3 regions of the Planococcus beijingensis genome follow, and region 3 is predicted to be linked to each of the others. Evidence: a T-box and tRNA genes for the amino acid it is inferred to sense, from the RefSeq annotation. Region 3 holds a T-box; the other regions hold tRNA genes.

Region 1 (2,266 bases), on a different contig from region 3:
CCGCCGCGAGGCTTCAGCCGGCAAAATTGGTGGACGCACAATGGAGATCCAACGACTGATCGGCCGTGCATTGCGTGCTGTAGTCGACCTGGAGAAGCTCGGTGAGCGTACTTTGTGGATTGATTGCGATGTTATCCAGGCGGACGGCGGAACGCGTACAGCGTCCATTACAGGTGCATTCATCGCGATGACAATGGCCATCAGCAAATTAGAATTGCCGGCATTCCCGGTAACGGATTTTCTTGCGGCAACAAGTGTCGGTGTTTCGGCTGAAAACGGACCGATCCTTGATTTGAATTACGTTGAAGATTCAAGTGCGGAAGTTGATATGAACTTGGTGATGACCGGTGCAGGACATTTTGTGGAATTGCAGGGGACAGGCGAAGAATCTACTTTCACACGTGCCCAATTGAACGAATTGCTGGATCTTGGAGAAGCGGGGATCAGCCAATTGATCACCATGCAGCGTCAGGCATTGGGTGACATCGCTTTGCGTGTTGGTGAAAAGGTGCCGGCGGAACTATGAAAAAAATTGTAATCGCAACTCAAAACAAAGGCAAAGCCAAGGATTTCGAAACCATGCTGTCTCCACTCGGTTATGAAGTGCTGACTTTGCGGGACGTGGCACAAGACATGGACGTAGAAGAAACAGGGGTAACGTTTGAAGAGAACGCTATTTTGAAAGCTGAAGCTGTGGCGGATGCGCTTGGCATCCCGGTCATTTCAGATGACAGCGGATTGGAGATCGACGCATTGAACGGGGAACCGGGGGTCTACTCAGCGCGCTATGCCGGCCTCGCTAAGAGCGATGATGCCAATATCGATAAAGTGCTTGGGAAATTGGCTGGTGTACCGGACAATGAGCGTACAGCGCGTTTCCGTTGTGTGCTGGCTGTCTCAGCTCCCGGACAGAAGACTGAAACCTTTTCAGGTTCATGTGAAGGAATGATCCTTCATGAACGCCGAGGCAATAATGGTTTTGGCTACGATCCGATTTTCTTTGTGCCTGAACAAGACAAAGCGATGGCTGAACTTGAACCGCATGAAAAAGCAGCGATCTCTCACCGTGGCAATGCTTTGCGCCAGTTACAAGCGAACCTGCCAACGTGGATGAACGAACAAAATTAAACGTCTGTAAATTAATTTTAATGTTTTTTTAAAATAGCATTGACTTTTATTCAAATCATTTCTATAATTAAAATTGTCTTTCGTTAGAAAAGCGAAGCCGTCCGCAACTGCAGGCGCCACAGTCTGGACTACAAGAAAGCTTTGGTCTCAGTAGCTCAGCTGGATAGAGCAACGCCCTTCTAAGGCGTCGGTCGGGGGTTCGAATCCCTCCTGGGACATTATAGGAATGTACATAGTACACGAAAGAAACCTCCTCATCGTTCATTGAACGGCGGGGAGGTTTCTTTGTGCATGCAACAGGTGATTTTTTCATCTCTGAACTACCGGCTTCTATATGGCTTTTTGTATTCGCTTTTGGCGTGAATTTTAAGGAGAGTGAAACTAAATCCTGCTTAAGACGTAATACTAATAAGGAGGTTTTTTTATGCCAGTATGTGAAAGATGCGGAACTCAATGGACTTGGAAGCAGTCGATCAAGGCCTCATGGAAAATCCATGGCCCCATGCACTGTCCGAATTGCAAAGGCAGTCAATATGCAACACCAAAATCTCGGCAACGAATGACGCTGATCAATTGGCTGATTCTTTTGCCTTTGCCGTTTGCGGTCATTTTGGATTTTCCATTGGTTTACACAGTCGGCATGATGATTGGATTGTTTGCAATTGGCCTGTCCCTGATTCCGAAATTTCTGCAACTGACCAGCGAACAGAAAGCTTTGTGGTGATGGGCAATCATTATTCCAACAATAAGGTTTTTATTTTCGCTCTAACGGGAATATGATATGATTATGAGATACAAAAGAGGTGGTAGGATGCGGAAGAAATATCGCGATTTAAAGCGCAAGGGGAATGTCATTGTTTTTCCGACGACCGTAACACGTTTGTTGTCTGAAGGAATGACCTATTTAAAAGAAGAAAAGTACGAAGATGCCCGTGACAGTCTATATCAAGTTTTGTCATATGAACCTGAACACGCAGCAGCCCTGGGCGGTTATGCCTATTGCCTCTATGAGCTTGGGGAATTCCAGGAAGCGCTTGAAGTGTGCCGTGAATTATTGAAGATCGGACCAATTCATTACCTGGAGACGATGGAATTATACATAAGTATTTTGATGCAAGTCCGCGAATTTGAAGAAGCG
Region 2 (2,266 bases), on a different contig from region 3:
GGGTCTGCTGCCTCCAGAGCTTTTTCTGGCACTACCGCTCCGTGATTGGCCTCTCAACCGGCCACTTCTGGATTTTTTGCCATTGCCTCTTCCTGCACCATCTCCAAATAAGGCCACAACAATCCAAATGCCAATGACGATGGCTATAATGACACGATGAAGCGGCCATTTTTCACGGGGCTCATAAGCAGGAACTTGGGATGCTCCAGTCTGGGTAGCGGCAGCTTCAACATTTTGGCTATATTCTGCTGTCACTTCATGATAAAGCGCTGTATAGGTATTCCTAATGCCTTGGTCGAATTGATCTTTCTTCAAATACGGCACGGCGTAATCATCCAATATCCGCCCTACCTTAGCATCCGGCAAAACACCTTCAAGACCGTAGCCCGTAGCGATATAGATTTCACGGTCGCCTGTCGAAACTACCATCAGAACACCGTTATTTTCTTCTTCAGAACCAATTTCGTAATGGCGCAGAGCTTCTAAAGCATAGCTTTCAATAGCCTCTCCTTCCAGCGAAGGAATGGCCATCACAGCAATCTGGGCAGTCGTCGCATCTTCTAAGTTTTTACCTAAAAGGCGCAATTCTTCTTCAGCTTCATCGGATAGAACATCAGAAATATCCTGTACATAAATATCATTGGTTAGTTCCGGGAAATCGATTGCGTTGACAGGAACAGCCATCAGGAAAATCCCTAATGCACTCAAAAGGATAATTTTTTTCTTCATTCTTCATTATCCATTCCGAAATTGATGGCCAACACTTCAGAAGCACCTGGATTTTCTTCAAAATACTTTTCTCTATTCAAACCGAATCCACCTCTAATCCATAAGGTTACACTTAGATTGGAAATCACTAATTTCTTCATCCAGCTTCCCTCTTTTCGATACTACGTAATAATATTTCGTTATAATTATGCATGTAAACTTTTTACATATCTTTCGTAGTATAGCTCATTTAACCTCTGAACAGAAGATTCCATCCATAAGCGATTTTTCGCATCTTTGCATATGGCAACCAAAAAAAAGCCCGCATCGCCGATTAAACGGCAAAACGGACTTTCCTGTTTATTGATGCCCTCGGAGGGAATCGAACCCCCATCTCAAGAACCGGAATCTTACGTGTGATCCATTACACTACGAGGGCGTATTCGCTATTAGCGACTTTTCTATTATACAAAACCATTCTGACTTAATCAAGTCCATTTTTTTAATTCGTTAGATTTGACCTTCATTGACCATCATGTGTATGATAATAGTACAGCTGAGAGAACTTTCAGCATTGTTTGCACACCACTTAATCGAGGAGGAACTATTCTATGAACTTAATTCCTACAGTAATCGAACAAACAAGCCGAGGCGAACGTGCTTATGACATTTATTCACGTTTGTTGAAAGACCGTGTTATTATGCTGGGCAGCGGAATTGATGATAATGTTGCGAATTCAATCGTCGCGCAGCTTCTGTTCCTTGAAGCGGAAGATCCGGACAAAGACATTTCCATTTACATCAACAGCCCAGGCGGCAGCATCACAGCCGGTATGGCAATTTACGATACAATGCAGTTTATCCGTCCAGACGTACAGACAATTTGTATCGGTATGGCAGCTTCAATGGGTGCATTCCTTTTGGCAGCTGGCACAAAAGGCAAACGCCTTGCATTGCCGAATGCCGAAGTCATGATTCACCAGCCTCTTGGTGGTGCTCAAGGCCAAGCGACTGAAATTGAAATTGCAGCGAAACGCATTCTTCATCTTCGCGAGAAATTGAACCAGATCTTGTCTGAACGCACAGGACAACCAATCGAAGTCATTTCCAAAGATACGGACCGCGATAACTTCATGACAGCAGAACGCGCGCTTGAATATGGCTTGATCGACCAAGTCATCACACGCAGCAAATTGCCTGAAAACCACAAAAAAGATATCTAAAACAAAAACCTCACAGCCATTGGGCTGTGAGGTTTTTATTTGCTCTAATCAGAGGTGATCAAGCTTCCTGCTCGATAATTCCAGAAAGCGACTGAACCGCTTTTTCCTCGTCCAAGCCGTCTGCTGAAATCGTGATGAGTGTGCCTTTGCTGATGGCTAGGCTCATGATTCCCATGATGCTTTTAGCGTTTACTTTTTTATTGTCTTTTTCCAAGTAGATATCCGCTGTGTATCTGTTCGCTTCTTGAACAAATAAAGCAGCCTGTCTTGCTTGAAGACCTGATTTCAATAATACTTTCACCTGTTTTTCAACCATACTTATCCTCCTCTAAAAC
Region 3 (2,266 bases):
TTATTCACTATTTTTTCCAATCATATTTTCTTTAACCCACTGACTTTTGGTCTGCTGGTGATGGGGTGTTTTCTGATAGGATCGGTTTGGAGTTTAATTAGACAAGCACCTGAGAAATAAAGAGAAGATACATATTGCCGTTCGCATAAGAAAGGACATAAAAGGCATGTTAACTTACGGGTATTACGTTGTATTGCTGGTTTTAATTCTGCTAGCGGCATGGAGTACGTGGGGGGAAACCCATAAAACGATTATGTATGGAATTGCCATAGCCGGACTTTTAGGTTTAGTCGTCCTAAAAGTATTAGAAAAAAGCCGATGTAAAAACTGAAAAGACTAACAACTATGTTAAACTTAACCAATAAATACTGGAGGTGTTATAGATGTCCAATGAAGTACTTGGAATCATTGCTTTGTTGTCCATAATCATCTGGATCGCGGTTTCCAAAGAAGCGGTAAAACCGACGAAAGAACTCCAGTGGCCGAAGATGTTAACTTTGCTGTCTGCAGGAACTGCATCAGCATTCGTCATCACTTTGTCGCTTTTTCAAAGCCTGCCGTTCTAAAACAGGCTCAGTGAGTTGAGTCTGTTTTTTTCTTTCTGTACTGAAAACGCCAAGCATAATAAATAATCCAGGCACTTAAAAGAACCAATGAGGAAAGATATTGGTAAGCATAGTCTGCAAAAATCAGAATGGAAAATCCGATAATCGCTGTGGGAATCATGATATAAAGAGAAACTTCAATCAGTGGGGGGTTCTACATCCCCCGCTGATTGTTAGTTGATCCAGTCGGACTTTTACGGGCAGTAAGACTCCCGCTTATAAAAGCGGGAGTCTTACTGCCCGTTAAAGCGGGATATATCCACATTCTTACTTCTTTGTTTTTCAAACTCAATTCGAATCGATTCGTCATGGGCATCTCCTCGTTTCTGACAAGTTAATAAACAATAGATTTGTTTAATCATACCTTTTTTTGGCAACAGGAACAAAAAAACCTTTTGTTTTCAAAATCTTTTGACTCTGCAAGCATTGTAAGCTATGATATTCCAAAACTATACAAAAATTCTGCGACGAAGAGAGTAGTTGCATATGGATACGTCAGCGAGCCGGGGACAGTGAAAGCCTAGTGATGTCTGCTGCAATGAACCGCACTTCCGAGAAACTGCCTGAACCTTCCAGTAGGGCATGTCGGTGAAACCCGTTATCATGTTTAAGTTGGTCTGTTTAATTATGGACAATGAGAGTGGTACCGCGGGAAAGCCCGTCTCTGTATGAATGCATACAGAGATGGGCTTTTTTATTTTTAGTTAAAAGAGGGGGCTATGAAATGGAATTAAAACAAACGTATGCTGAGGAAATTGCTTTAGAGCTGAATGGGCTTGTGGAGCTTGATGAAATCGTGAATTTAATTGAACAGCCGAAATTCGACACACAAGGAGATCTGGCTTTTCCTTGCTTCATATTGGCCAAAGCATTAAAGAAGTCACCTGTTGAAATTGCGAAAGAGCTGGCACAGGCAATTTCCCACCCGTATTTTGAAAAGGTGGTAGCGGAAGGGCCTTATGTGAATTGTTTTTACGACAAGCTGGACGTCAGCTTAATGGTCATGAAAGAAATTTTGCATAAGCAGGAAAATTACGGCTCTTCAGAGCTTGGGCAAACCAAAACGGTAACGCTGGATTTTTCATCTCCAAACATTGCGAAGCCGTTTTCCATGGGACATCTGCGCTCGACGGTTATCGGCAATTCTTTGGCAAACATCTCTGAGAAATGTGGCTATAAAACCGTTCGAATCAACCATCTTGGAGACTGGGGAACGCAATTCGGCAAATTGATTACCGCGTATAAGCTGTGGGGAAATGAACAGCAAGTGAAAGAGGCCCCTATCAGTGAATTGCTGAAGCTTTATGTAAAATTCCACGATGAAGCTGAAAAGAATGCGGAGTTGGCGAACGAAGCCAGACTGTGGTTCAAGAAACTTGAAGATGGAAATGAAGAAGCCCAGCACTTATGGAAATGGTTCCGTGATGAGTCGCTCCAGGAATTCGCTAAAATCTATCAACTATTGGATGTTGAGTTTGATTCCTATGACGGAGAAGCTTTTTATAACGACAAGATGGATGAAGTGGTGGAGCTTCTGGTAGAAAAACATTTGCTGATCCAATCGGAAGGGGCGGATGTCGTTGATTTGAGTGATTACAGCCTGCCGCCCCTATTAATCAGAAAATCGGATGGCGCCACACTATACGGCACCCGCGATTTGG

What was found. The T-box of region 3 lies ahead of argS (arginine--tRNA ligase). A T-box ahead of a tRNA ligase gene usually reads a tRNA of that ligase, here a tRNA-Arg.
Region 1: it has a tRNA-Arg gene. The T-box ahead of argS (arginine--tRNA ligase) is inferred to sense a tRNA for this amino acid. The anticodon was not compared.
Region 2: it has a tRNA-Arg gene. The T-box ahead of argS (arginine--tRNA ligase) is inferred to sense a tRNA for this amino acid. The anticodon was not compared.

The regions. Positions count from the first base shown of each region.
Region 1 is NZ_JADHDZ010000002.1:55,397-57,662, forward strand. Features, by position in the region: gene rph (ribonuclease PH) at 1-526, shown strand, start outside; gene IRE19_RS06475 (XTP/dITP diphosphatase) at 523-1,128, shown strand; tRNA gene IRE19_RS06480 (tRNA-Arg) at 1,273-1,346, shown strand; gene IRE19_RS06485 (TIGR04104 family putative zinc finger protein) at 1,553-1,852, shown strand; gene IRE19_RS06490 (tetratricopeptide repeat protein) at 1,940-2,266, shown strand, end outside.
Region 2 is NZ_JADHDZ010000006.1:109,040-111,305, reverse strand. Features, by position in the region: gene IRE19_RS14805 (TPM domain-containing protein) at 1-729, opposite strand, end outside; gene IRE19_RS14800 (hypothetical protein) at 726-869, opposite strand; tRNA gene IRE19_RS14795 (tRNA-Arg) at 1,076-1,147, opposite strand; gene clpP (ATP-dependent Clp endopeptidase proteolytic subunit ClpP) at 1,320-1,931, shown strand; gene IRE19_RS14785 (HPr family phosphocarrier protein) at 1,990-2,247, opposite strand.
Region 3 is NZ_JADHDZ010000001.1:1,100,108-1,102,373, forward strand. Features, by position in the region: gene IRE19_RS05220 (hypothetical protein) at 1-120, shown strand, start outside; gene IRE19_RS05225 (hypothetical protein) at 384-566, shown strand; T-box leader at 1,061-1,274, shown strand; gene argS (arginine--tRNA ligase) at 1,330-2,266, shown strand, end outside.